DNA from 2 places in the Parafrankia sp. FMc2 genome. Region 2 is predicted to be linked to the other one. Evidence: riboswitches for the same ligand, from Rfam matches in the RefSeq annotation. Region 2 holds a riboswitch; the other holds the start of a gene.

Region 1 (5,139 bases), on a different contig from region 2:
GTGCTGACGGGCCGGACACCGCCGCCTGGACGGACGGCAGCGCGGTGGGCAGCTCGAGGCCGGGTGGCACCGAGGCGCCGGGCGGCAGGGCGCTCCCTGGTGGCACGGTGCCCGGCGCGGAACCGGTCATGGGTGGTCCTGGCTGCGCGGCACCCTGCGCCGCCTCCGCCACGGCGGCCGGGAGCACCCCGGGCTCGTCATCGCCTCCGGCCGGGCGATCGGCTGATCCGTTCTTCAGAGCCAGCACAAGCACGACCGCAACAGCGGCCAGCGCCGCGAACGCCGCCGCCACCAGGGGGCCGAGAACGCGGGACGCACCGCGCCGGCCCTGGCGGTCGGGCCGTGTCGGCGTCAGCGAATCCGTGCCCTGAGCCTGCTCCACCGGCCCGGCCGACGCTGCCATTCCGGCCGGCCCCACCGACGACGCGGCTGCTGCTGCGGCGGCCGCTGCTGCGGCGGGTGCGGGTGCGGGTGCGGCCTGGTCGGCGGGTTCGGCGGGTTCCGCGGCTCCGGATGGCTCTGACGGAGCAATGACGTAGCGGGTCAGGTCAGCCAGGATGGTCGGGGGCAGCCAGCCCTCGCCGATGCGGAGCCTTTCGTCGGTGGAGACCTCCTGGCACAGCCTGATCAGCTCTGCGGGAGTGGGCCGGGCCGCCGGATCCTTCTCCAGGCAGACTTCCAGAATGCCGCGGAGCTGCCCCGGGCAGCGATCCCAGTCGGGTTGCTCGTGCACGATGCGGTGGAAGACGGCGACATCCGCGCCGAACGGCAGTTCTCCGGTGGCCGCGTAGTAGGCGGTTGCACCGAGGGAGAAGACGTCCCCGGCACTGTCCACGGCCTTCCCGCGGATCTGCTCGGGCGCCATGAAGGCGGGCGTGCCGACCGGTTCACCGGTTCTGGTCAGCGGAACCGAGGAGGCCTCGACGGCGCGCGAGATACCGAAGTCGATGACGCGGGGGCCGTCGGCGGCGAGGATGACGTTCCCCGGTTTCAGGTCCCGGTGGATCACGCCGACGACATGGATGGACGCCAGCGCCTCGGCGACTCCGGCGACGAGTACCAGGACGCTCTCCGCCGGCAGCGCGCCCTGCCGGGCGACAGCCACGGCCAGCGAGGGCGCCGCGACATAGGCAGTCGCCATCCAGGGGCGCGGGGCGTGCGCGTCGCAGTCGACGACCGGGGCCGTGTACAGACCCTGGACGCGTTGCGCGATCGCCACTTCCTTCTCGAAACGACGCCGGAACTCCGGGTCGGAGGCGTACTCCGGCCGGGCGACCTTGAACGCGACCGGCCGCCCGCCCGGGGTGTAGGACAGGTACACCGCGCCCATGCCGCCCGCACCGATCCGGGCCCGAAGACGATAACCGCTGATCTCACGCGGATCCTCTGGCGTGAGGGGGGCGAACACGGCTTCCAGGCCCGGGCCACCAGGCGTTCCAGGCGTTCCAGGGATGCCGGGGGTGCCGGGGGGTACAGGGGTGCCAGCCGGCGTCCCGCTCATCGTCTCCCTCAGGGTCGGGATCAGCGCAGATGCCCGGGCAGCTCGCGTGACAGCCCCCGACATCGGTCATTCAGCCCAAGCCGTGACCAACCCTGACTATATGCATCATTGCGCGCACAGGCCGCGAGGACCGTGCCCGACGCGTGGGCGGGACCCGTCCGGAGCCGCGCCAGGCACGCAGCACACGTTTGGCGAGCCCTCCCCCCGCCCCCGGGTCTGTCAGACCCGCCGGAACGCCGGTGTGCCCGGACGTCCACGGACGTCCGGGCACACCGGTTCGTTAGGGGGACCGCCGGGCTCAGACCTTGTGGCCCCAGCAGCCCTGCGAGCTGTACCACGGGCTGGTGCCCTGCTGGGCGTAGAGGATGTGCGCGCGCTTCCACTGCTCGGCTACGCTGGCGTGCTGCGGCAGGCCCTTCCCGCCGACGGAGTGCCAGGTGCTCGGGAGGAACTGGAACAGCCCGCCCGCACCGATCGAGTTGACCACACGGGGGTTGCCCCCGGACTCACAGGGAACGACGGCGCTCAGGAAGTGATGCGCGTTCGGCCGGGCGGCGGCACTGGCCGGCTGGGACATCGCGATTCCGCCACCGATCGTCGCGGCCAGCACCGGTGCGACCAGCAGAGCGCGGCCACGGCGGATCGAACGACGGCTCTTACGGGCACCCGAAGTCATAACGGACAAAATGAATGTCCTTCCCCACGCCTACGAAGTTAGCTGTCGGGTTCGGGCTGGGAATCGCCCGGCCGCACAAACATATCCGCGCCACAAAGCGCTGACGGCTTCACCCCAAGGACGTCCAGAAAGAACGCCCGGGAACACTTGGGTCCCCCGCTCCCACCCTCAGATCCGTTGTGCGCCGGGCGGGGCGGGATTCGGCGTGCCACCCGGCGTGTACTCCCCAGGTCGGAAGCACGGCAACGACGTTACACGCCACCGGCAAACATTCTCCAAGCGATTGTGACGGCCATCACATCCCGACGACGGGGGTTGAAATCACCTGTGTACGGTGCAGCCGCCGTCGAGACGTCCGATATGTGCCACCACCATTCGACCGGCGTCATTCTCCCGTCACCTTGGGCCGACCAGCGCAGTGCGTAAGGCGCATCGTCGACCCGGCTCCGCGACGACTTTTCTCGCCCCTGGACCACGGATGATGCCCGGAAGGGCGGCGTATCGATCGGAAGAATCCCGGGTGAACAGCCCGGAAGGTGAGAGACAGCGCGATCCGTCGAGACGATGACAAGCATACGAAATCGGACACACTGGCTGGCAGTCCGAATCCGCGGGTCAGGCCCGGCTCCCGACGCTCGACGATGAAGGAGCGTTCAGCCGATCGGAAGGCCCGAGGGCCTGAACCGCGGGCCCGCCCTCGCGCGGCCTGCCCTCGACGCTGCGTGGCTGCTGCCTGCGCAGTTTCTCGGAGATCTGATCGGCGATCTGCCCCAGGCGGCCCCGGGGCTCCGTGGCACCGCCGGGACTCGTGTGCGTGACGGCCACCTCGACCCGGCCCACCAGGAAGTGGAGCGCTTCGATCGTCCTCTCCACCGTGACTCCGCCAGATCTCAGCTTCGCGGACAGCTGCAGGTGGAAGGTCGCGCCGGCCGGCGGTGGCAGCGTCTTCGCCTCGATCAGGTCGTACTCGACCCGGCCCCCGGTATAAGCCTCGGCGACCTTCATCTGCACCTCGCCCGAGCACTCGGCGAACCGCGGGTTCCCCATCAGTGTCAGGTCCCGGGCCAGCTGCTCATCCGACACGATGGTCGCCGTGGACGTGATCGTCACTCGCGGGTCCGAGCCGTTGACGAAGGTGAGTCCGTCGCTGGTGGAGTCGAACTCGTTCCGGACGTCTCCCGCCGGCACCCCGAGGCATTCCGCGGCAGCAGTGAGATACCCGTCCATCTCGACCTCGGGGGCCTCGGCCGGCACGCCCCTGAAACCGGCGGTGGCGGGGCCGGCGGTGAGCACGTAGTCGTCAGGCCAGAGACCGAGTTCCTGTCCGGCCGGCGGCGGGGTTCCGGACGATGCCGACGCGGCAGCCGTCGGAGTGGAGCCCGCCGCAGACGAGGCGTCGCCCCCGCCGCAGGCTGACAGCGCCACGACGGCAACCATCGCCATGGCCATAAGCCCGCCATGGCGCCGCGCCGCGCCGGGGCGCCGGCCGTCCGCCGCTGACATCACCACGTTGGTCACCTTCGACGATCCGCGACGCTGATCGGGGCGAGGAGCTCAGGAATGCAGGGGCCCGAAGGCACCGATCACAGGCCCGCCCTCCGTCGGCCGACCGGCGATGGAACGCGGCTGCTGGTTTCGCAGCTTCGTCGAGATCTGGTCGGCGATCTGCCGGAGACGTTCCGGCTGGGGTTCCTCCCCGCTGGTTGTATAGCCGACCATCACCTCGACCTGACCTTCGACGAAGAAGAGCAGATCCATCGCGACCTCGACCGTTCCCCCGGGGCCGGAGGCCTGCATGACGATTCGGCAACGGCCCTGCGCACCGGCCGGCGCGCCGAGTGTCTCCGCCGAGATGATCTCGAAGTCGACGCCTTCCTCCTCGAGCTCGCCGATCTGGCTCTCGAACGCCTCGGCCAGGCAGTCCGCCATCCGTGGATTCGCCAGCAGCTCCCGGTCAAACGCGGCCTGTTCCCTGGTCACGATCTCCGCGGTGGAATCGATCTGCGTCTCTCCGCCATCGCCGGTGAAGGTGAGCCCGTCAGCTGTGGCCTCGGGCTCGTAGTCGACGTTCTCGAGCGGCACGCCCAGGCATTCGGCGCTCGCACGCAGCACCGCGTCTTCCTCGGGGTCGTCACCGTCGTCCGCCGGTTCCCCCGGCGCACCCGTGAAGCCGCTCGTGGCGGGGCCCTCGGTCAGGACGAAGTCGTCCGGCCACAGACCGAGCTCCTCCGCCGCCGGCGACGCCGACCCGGAGGGCCTTTCCGTACTCACCGTCGGGGCGGCCGACGGTGCGTCGTCACCTCCGCAGGCGGACATCGCGAAGACGGCCGCCATCGCGACCAGCCCGCCTCGCCATGAAGCGGCCGGCCGGCAGCGCCGACTGCGCAGTCCCGTCAACGCCACAGATCCATGGCCCGGTGGGATTGTCCTCCCGCCATGACCACGCGCATTCTGCACACCTACGCCCATCAGTCCCCACCCCAGGCCGGTCGAACAGTCCGTTCGCGAGACCTCCGCACGGGGAGAATGCCCGACGCGTGCGACATGACCGGGGCGGAAGGTTCGGCGGACTTTATCAGACGTCCGCCTTAAAGCGCTCCAGCTGTCCGGGCTGCGACCTGCAGCACAACGGTCGACGGTGGACGCACCTGGGTATGGCCACACGTACATCCACGGCACTCCGGGCTGCAACCCGCGGTAACCAGCGCTGGTTGCCACCGCCATCATGCTTTCTAGCTGCACGAATACCGGTCCGCTCGGCCGCTACGGCGTTCACGCGCGCGGACGGCGCAACCTGGAACACAAAGACCGACCCAACACCGACATTCATCCTTGGCACGCCAACCCGTCGAGGTTGGGTTCGACTAGTAGACTGTCGCCGCTTAGTCCTGGCATGTTTCGTGTCTGGGTGAGAGGGTTGGGCTGGCAGGTCTTCCCGTCCCTCTGCCGGTCAGGACTGTGT
Region 2 (6,060 bases):
TGCGGGTGTCGGGAGCCGGCTGCGCCCGGCGGGCCTCGATCATCCTGCCGATCGCCGAGAGCTCTCTCTCCGCGCGGTCACGCTGCTCGGAAAGAGCCCGGCGGCGCGTGTGCACCGCGGCGATCTGCGCGGCGAGGGCATCTCCGACCAGAAGGAGTTGTGCCGCCGCATCGGCGCCCCCCGCCCCGGCACCAGCCCGGGCGTCACCGGCCGCCGCCGCGCTACCAGCGGACCAGCCGCGGGCGAGTGCGCCGGCGCCCACCCGCGCCGCCACATCCAGGAAGGAGCGGCGGGCGCGCTCGGTCTCGTCGCCGTCGGCGATCTCCGCCAGGAGGGCGCGCAGCTCGTCCTGTCGAGCCCGCAGATCAGCAAGCGCGCCGGCATCAGGCACCGCCCGCGCCTGCGACACCACCCGGACCCCCAGCACCCGGGCCGGACCCGTACCGCCTACCCGCACCGAGTCCTCGTCGAGACCGAGCGGCAGCCCGTGGACGGCCACTTCCACCCGGGCCACCGCCGGGCCCGCGTCCGGCGAGCCAGCTGCCGAGACTGTTGCCGGACGCGCGGCGTGCGCAGCTGCGTCGAGCTGGCCGCGCCGCGTCACCCGAGCGGCGGTGGGGTACACGACCACGGCGGTGATCGGCGCGTCGAGCTCCACCACGGCCGGCGGGCCCGCGGTCTCCCGACCGCCGGTGCCGGTGCCGGACCCGGATCCTGCCGATCCGCTGTCCGTACGGCCACCATCTGGCGCACCCGCGCCCGGCGAGCCTGGGACGTCCGGTGCGTCGTCCGCGGTGGCCACCATGCGATCACCATACGACGCAGAACGATCGACGATCCCTTGTCCCGCGAGCCGCGGGACGCCTGGCCGCTCCGAGCTGCCGGGCGCCGGCGACCCATCGACCCGGACGGACAGCGGGAGCACCCATGGTCACCGAGCGAGACCGATGCCCTGGGCGAGGGGCTCGGCGCGGATGGCCCGGCAAGGCGAGATCATCGCTCACTCCGGCCAGTTCCGTGCCGGCGCGACTGCCCCGCGCAGGCACGGTCGACAGGTACCGCCGCGGTGCGGCCAAAGGCGGCGCGGGCCCGCCGGGCCATTGTGGCCAGCGATTAGGCCCGGCCCGGCCGGTCCTAACGGAACCGAAGCGGGCGTAGCACGGAGATTCATCTCGGCGGTCCGTCGATCGGCGCCGTACACGCGGGTGGAGCCGACCGCGGCCCGACTGCGGATATATCGGCGGATGCTCTGCGGCGGTCATCTGGATCGAACTACGGAATATGATTCACGCGATCTCCGCGATTCCACTTCCTTTTTTCGGCACCCCGGCCGAACCGCGCTCCGGCCGGGATGGCGCCATCACCGCTGGTGGCCGATCGAGCACATCGCAGCTCGCGGAAAACGTGACACCGCGCCCGTCCGGGACAAGATTCGGACCATCGGTGACCGTCACCCAACGTAGTTCTCAGGCCGAAGTGAATCCGCGCGCGTCAGCGATGACCATCGTCGACCCGGCACCCGCCACCGGGCGACCCCAAGATCGGTTGTTGTGGACCGGGAGTTCGACAGTCGTCCGTACCCATGCCGATCCGGGTCGATCCGGCGCGCCCGGGGGCATCCGTTGGTCGACACCCGCCCGGCGGTACCCGTTCCGGTCGCCTTCCGTTGGCGGTCGGCCGGATCCGGCCGAGAACATGCCGAAAGGCCTGTGCGTCGACTAACGTAACCAACCGTGTCGGAACTTCGGCGACGGTCGCGAGCGGCGCGGTGGTGCTCCTCCCAGCTCCCCTACGCCGGCAGCGCGGCGCCTGCAGGCCGGTCCGGCACGGTCACCAGCATCCGGAGCCGAGCATGACGCAGCAGCCGTACCCCAGGCACCACGAGATCTCCATCCTTCCCGGCCGCGGCGACCTGATGGCCGAGCTCGCCAGTCGCCTGGAGGCGCTGGACGCGCTGCTGAACCGCCTGGAGGACGCCGAGCGCCAGGCTGCTGACGCCGGAGAACACATTCTCCGCACGCGGCAGTGGCAGGAGGACACCGTCCGGACCCTGCAGGAGGAGCGCGCCCGCATGCGCCAGCGCCAGCAGGCGTTGGATGACCTGGCCGAACATGCCCGGGCGGCCGTAGAGGCCCTGCACGGCAGCCACCGGACGCTGCTCCCCGAGGTGCGCCAGCTCGAGGTTGAGCTGCAGGTCCTCGACAACTCCGGTTTTCTGAGCCGCCGTCAGAGTCGGCCCCGCTGACCAGCCCACACTGACAGGCTGCGCCGGCCAGTTGCACCAACAACGCTGTGCTGACCGGATTGCGCTGACGAGATTACGTTGGCCGACCCCGTCGACCGGGATGCGTCCGGCGTCGGCGTCCGGGACCGGCCTTAAGCCGTCTCGCTCTCCGTGGCCTTGTGGCAGATGGACATTCGCCGGCCCTTCGCGTGCAGCGACTTTCCGGGCCGTCCGTGACCTCCGAGCGGCCCGCGCGCAGCGGCCATCCGCGCCCCGCGCACCAGCGCGGCGCGGCTCGGCTCGGCTCGGCTCAGGAACAGGAACAGCCGGCATCAGGCGGAACTGGCATGACACAGGCACCGACGTGCCAGTGAGCGACGGCGGCACGGGCCGCGGACTCCCGAGCCGGCCAGGGCGGATCAGCGCTCCGGCGGATCCCCCGATGACCCCCGACAGCCCGGCGAGCCGGCCGGAGCAGCCTCGCGCAGCCCCTCGCTCAGCCCTGAAGGACGCTTGCCGAACGCCTCGCCGCGGCCCCGCAAACCGGGAAAACCTCGTCACCTAACGTGTTCGTCCGTGATCCTCGTGTGGCCGCCCGAAAACGTGACGGGAAGCTCAGCACCCCCTCTGACCTGGGCTTATGCGGCTCCACAAGGGGCCCTTCTCTGCGCACTCGACGTAGTTGGGGGGGACTAGTGTTTACCCACACCATCCGTGTGGACTAGTCTCGCTTGCGACGTCACGACAACACCGGGCCGAACGCCGAATCCTGCCCGCGGCCCCGGTGTCCCCTCCGAGTCGTCACCTCGGGCAGGAGCGGGGGACCCACCTCCACCGACCGGCACCAAGAAGTGGTGCGGGTCTAGGGGTGAAGTCCATCGTGTGAAGGTCGCGCGACGGACCGGGCAGCCCAGCCCGAACCCGACAGCTCACCTCGCAGGCGTACGGGAAGGAACGCAACGTTGTCTGCGCAAAGCGTGCAGCTTGATACTGAGAGACGCCGGCAGCAGGAAGGCCGCGGTCGCCACCGTGCGCCGTCCGCCCCCTCGGCGTCGAGTCGAGCCAGGGCCAGAGCCCGAACGGTTGCAGCCGTCACCACGGGAACCGTCGCGGTCTCCGGCGTAGCACTCGCCGGTTGCGCTACCGACATCAACGCGGATGCCGCTTTCGACGAGGGCACGAACACCGCCCCGATGACCCTCGCGACCCAGATCGGCTCGCGGCTGGCAGTCGACGGGGCCATCCAGGCAGCGACCACGACCGGCGGCAGCACGGGTACCGTCCTCGACGCGACCACGGACATCTCCGCTCCGACGCTCTCCTCGAAGATCGATGTCGGCCTGCGGGTGACCACCCCCGAGCTCACGGTCAACGCGAACGAGCCGGTCAACATCGGTTTCTCGCTGTACAACGAGCAGAACGACGCTCCGCTGGCCGACCAGCTCATCAAGGTTCAGGTCAAGCTCCCCACCGGGTGGGCGACCTTCCTGCACCTCACCACGGACGACCGCGGCTTCGCCTCGTACACCGCCCGGGTGCTGACCACCACGAACGTCACCGCGGTCTTCGACGGTTCGGACGCTCTGCAGTCCGCCCACTCCGAGAACGACGCGACGCTGACCGTCCGGCCGACACCGCCGCCGCCGCAGGCCTCCCGCCGCGCGGACCGCCCGGCCGTGAGCGTGGACACTCCCACGGTCAACGTCAACCTGCCGGCCAGCTCCATCGGCGAGAAGGCCGTCTACCTGGCCTCGCTACACGCCGGCAAACCCTACGTCTACGGCGCCGAGGGCCCGAGCTCCTTCGACTGCTCCGGGCTCGTGCAGTACGTCTACCGGCAGCTCGGCAAGAACCTGCCGCGCACGACAGACCAGCAGTACGCGGCCACCACGCGCATCTCCCAGTACAACAAGGCGCCCGGCGACCTGATTTTCTTCGGCAGCCCGGGCAACATCTACCACGTCGGCATCTACGCCGGCGATGGCAAGATGTGGGTCGCGCCCCGCAGCGGTGATGTCGTCAAGCTGCAGACGATCTACACGACCTCGTACCTGGTCGGTCGCATCCCCTGACGCGGACGTGAGCCGCGGTCCACGGCACAGCCCTGGGCCCGTCACTCTTCCTCTGAGAGCCCGTACGAACCGTTGACGGGGTGGCCAGTAGCACTGGCAACCCTGTTCCCGGAACGAGCCGCCGCGCGATCTCCCCCTCCGGTCGCGCACGGCTCCGCCGCCGGGTCGGGGTTGTCGGGATCGACTCCGACCCGGCGGGCACCAGACCATGCGCGGCTCCAGACCGCACACCGCTGGACGGCGCACCAACCAGACCCGTCGACAGGTCCCCTGTACCGGACCGGCGTAGCCCCGCGATCGCTCCGCCATGCCTGAGTTCGTCACAACGCCTGCGGCCTTGGGAAACGCCTGCCTCAGGCGAGCTGTGGATCCCAGGCCGGTAGGCCGTTGCGACATCATTCTACTTCGGCATAAGCGGTGTAGATGGGGCGGAAACCGTCCAGAATGCGACCATCGGGCATCAACGAACGCCCTACAGCTCGAAGCTGGAACCACCAGCACCACACCGGAGCACCACCGAGATCCTTCCGGCCGGACGGACGTCAGATCCCCCCCCATCTGACGTCCGTCCGGCCGGAAGGCCCCGGACTCCGCTGGCCGCTCGTCCCGATCCCCCCCCCATCGGACCGGGCGGCCAGCGGACTCTCCGGCCAGCCATCCGGCCACCTCTGGGTCTGTCGGGGCCGTTAACCCCCTCCCGGCGACGCCGACAGACCGCACCGGCCCCGGCCGCAGCCCCCTCGCGAGGGGGCTGCGGCCGGGGCACGGAACCCCCAGCATCCTGCTGACAGGAGCTCCGATCTCCCGCGAGCGGGGCGGCGGATCAGCCGCCGGCAGCGGGCGCAAGAGCCGAACTGACTACTAGGGGCCCCGCCGACACACGTTCGGCGGTCCGAGGACGGAAATGACTAGTTCTTTGCAACTAACGCAAATCGTCTAGTTCCTGCCGCCGCACCAGCTCCACCCGCCAGGGGCGGCACCGGGCCTGGTCACAACACCGGAAGCTGGCGCCGTCCACACCGCCGCGCCTGGGGCGCCGGGGCGTCACGCCGAACGCCGCCGCTTGTCATGGGAGAAGTCCCAGAGGGCGTCCGTCACGTCATCGTCCCACGCGGTCTCCGCGACCCGGCCATGCGGGGTCACTGCATCACAGGTCGGACCAGGCTCCGTCTCGAACTGCCCCACGACCCCGACCCCGGCATACACCGGATCACCCGGTCCGCAGGCAGCGAGCAGGGCCAACCGGGCACCCTCGCCGATACCCCAGACGTACACCCGGTCAAGGTCGACATCGGTGCGTTCCTCGTCCATGAAACGTACGACGTCACGCAGGTACTGCAGATCCGGGCCATTCGGGTCGTCCAGTCGCCAGGTTCCCGCGACCGCCTCCGGGAAGGCGAGCGCGAAATCCCGGCGACTGGCCAGCGAGGACGCGTCGCTCGCCTCTTCCAGCGACTTCGCGTCCGCATTGTCGTCGTGCAGGATGATGACCAGGGGCAGCGGCTCATCGGGGTCGGACGGTGCCTGAACACGTAGCTCCCGGCCGGCCGACGGATAGTCGTCCGGGATGTCGACCTGCTCGACCTCGGGTCGACCTCGGCCCGCCACCAGCCACCACACGGCAACCAGTGCGACTCCGACAATGATCACATTCTTCTTGTTCTTGCCCCACCAACCGGCAAGGGGATTCGACGCCACGATCCAACCGAACCACACCGCGCCTCCGGAAATCGCCGGATTCCGCTCAGCGCGTCCCGGCAGACC

Evidence for each region. A riboswitch is a leader RNA that binds a small molecule or an ion and turns the genes downstream of it on or off. The one in region 2 is predicted to bind cyclic di-AMP.
Region 1: another riboswitch for cyclic di-AMP. It lies ahead of AB1460_RS35395 (transglycosylase family protein); the one in region 2 lies ahead of AB1460_RS10160 (C40 family peptidase).

Annotation. Positions count from the first base shown of each region.
Region 1 covers NZ_JBFLUG010000252.1:30-5,168, reverse strand. Annotated here, with positions in the region: partial or broken gene AB1460_RS35400 (serine/threonine-protein kinase) at 1-1,501, opposite strand, end outside; gene AB1460_RS35395 (transglycosylase family protein) at 1,800-2,177, opposite strand; cyclic di-AMP (ydaO/yuaA leader) riboswitch at 2,191-2,393, opposite strand; gene AB1460_RS35390 (hypothetical protein) at 2,793-3,686, opposite strand; gene AB1460_RS35385 (hypothetical protein) at 3,732-4,511, opposite strand.
Region 2 covers NZ_JBFLUG010000020.1:64,908-70,967, reverse strand. Annotated here, with positions in the region: gene AB1460_RS10170 (DUF4139 domain-containing protein) at 1-805, opposite strand, end outside; gene AB1460_RS10165 (hypothetical protein) at 1,853-2,245, shown strand; cyclic di-AMP (ydaO/yuaA leader) riboswitch at 3,014-3,181, shown strand; gene AB1460_RS10160 (C40 family peptidase) at 3,418-4,296, shown strand; gene AB1460_RS10155 (plasmid partitioning protein) at 5,341-6,012, opposite strand.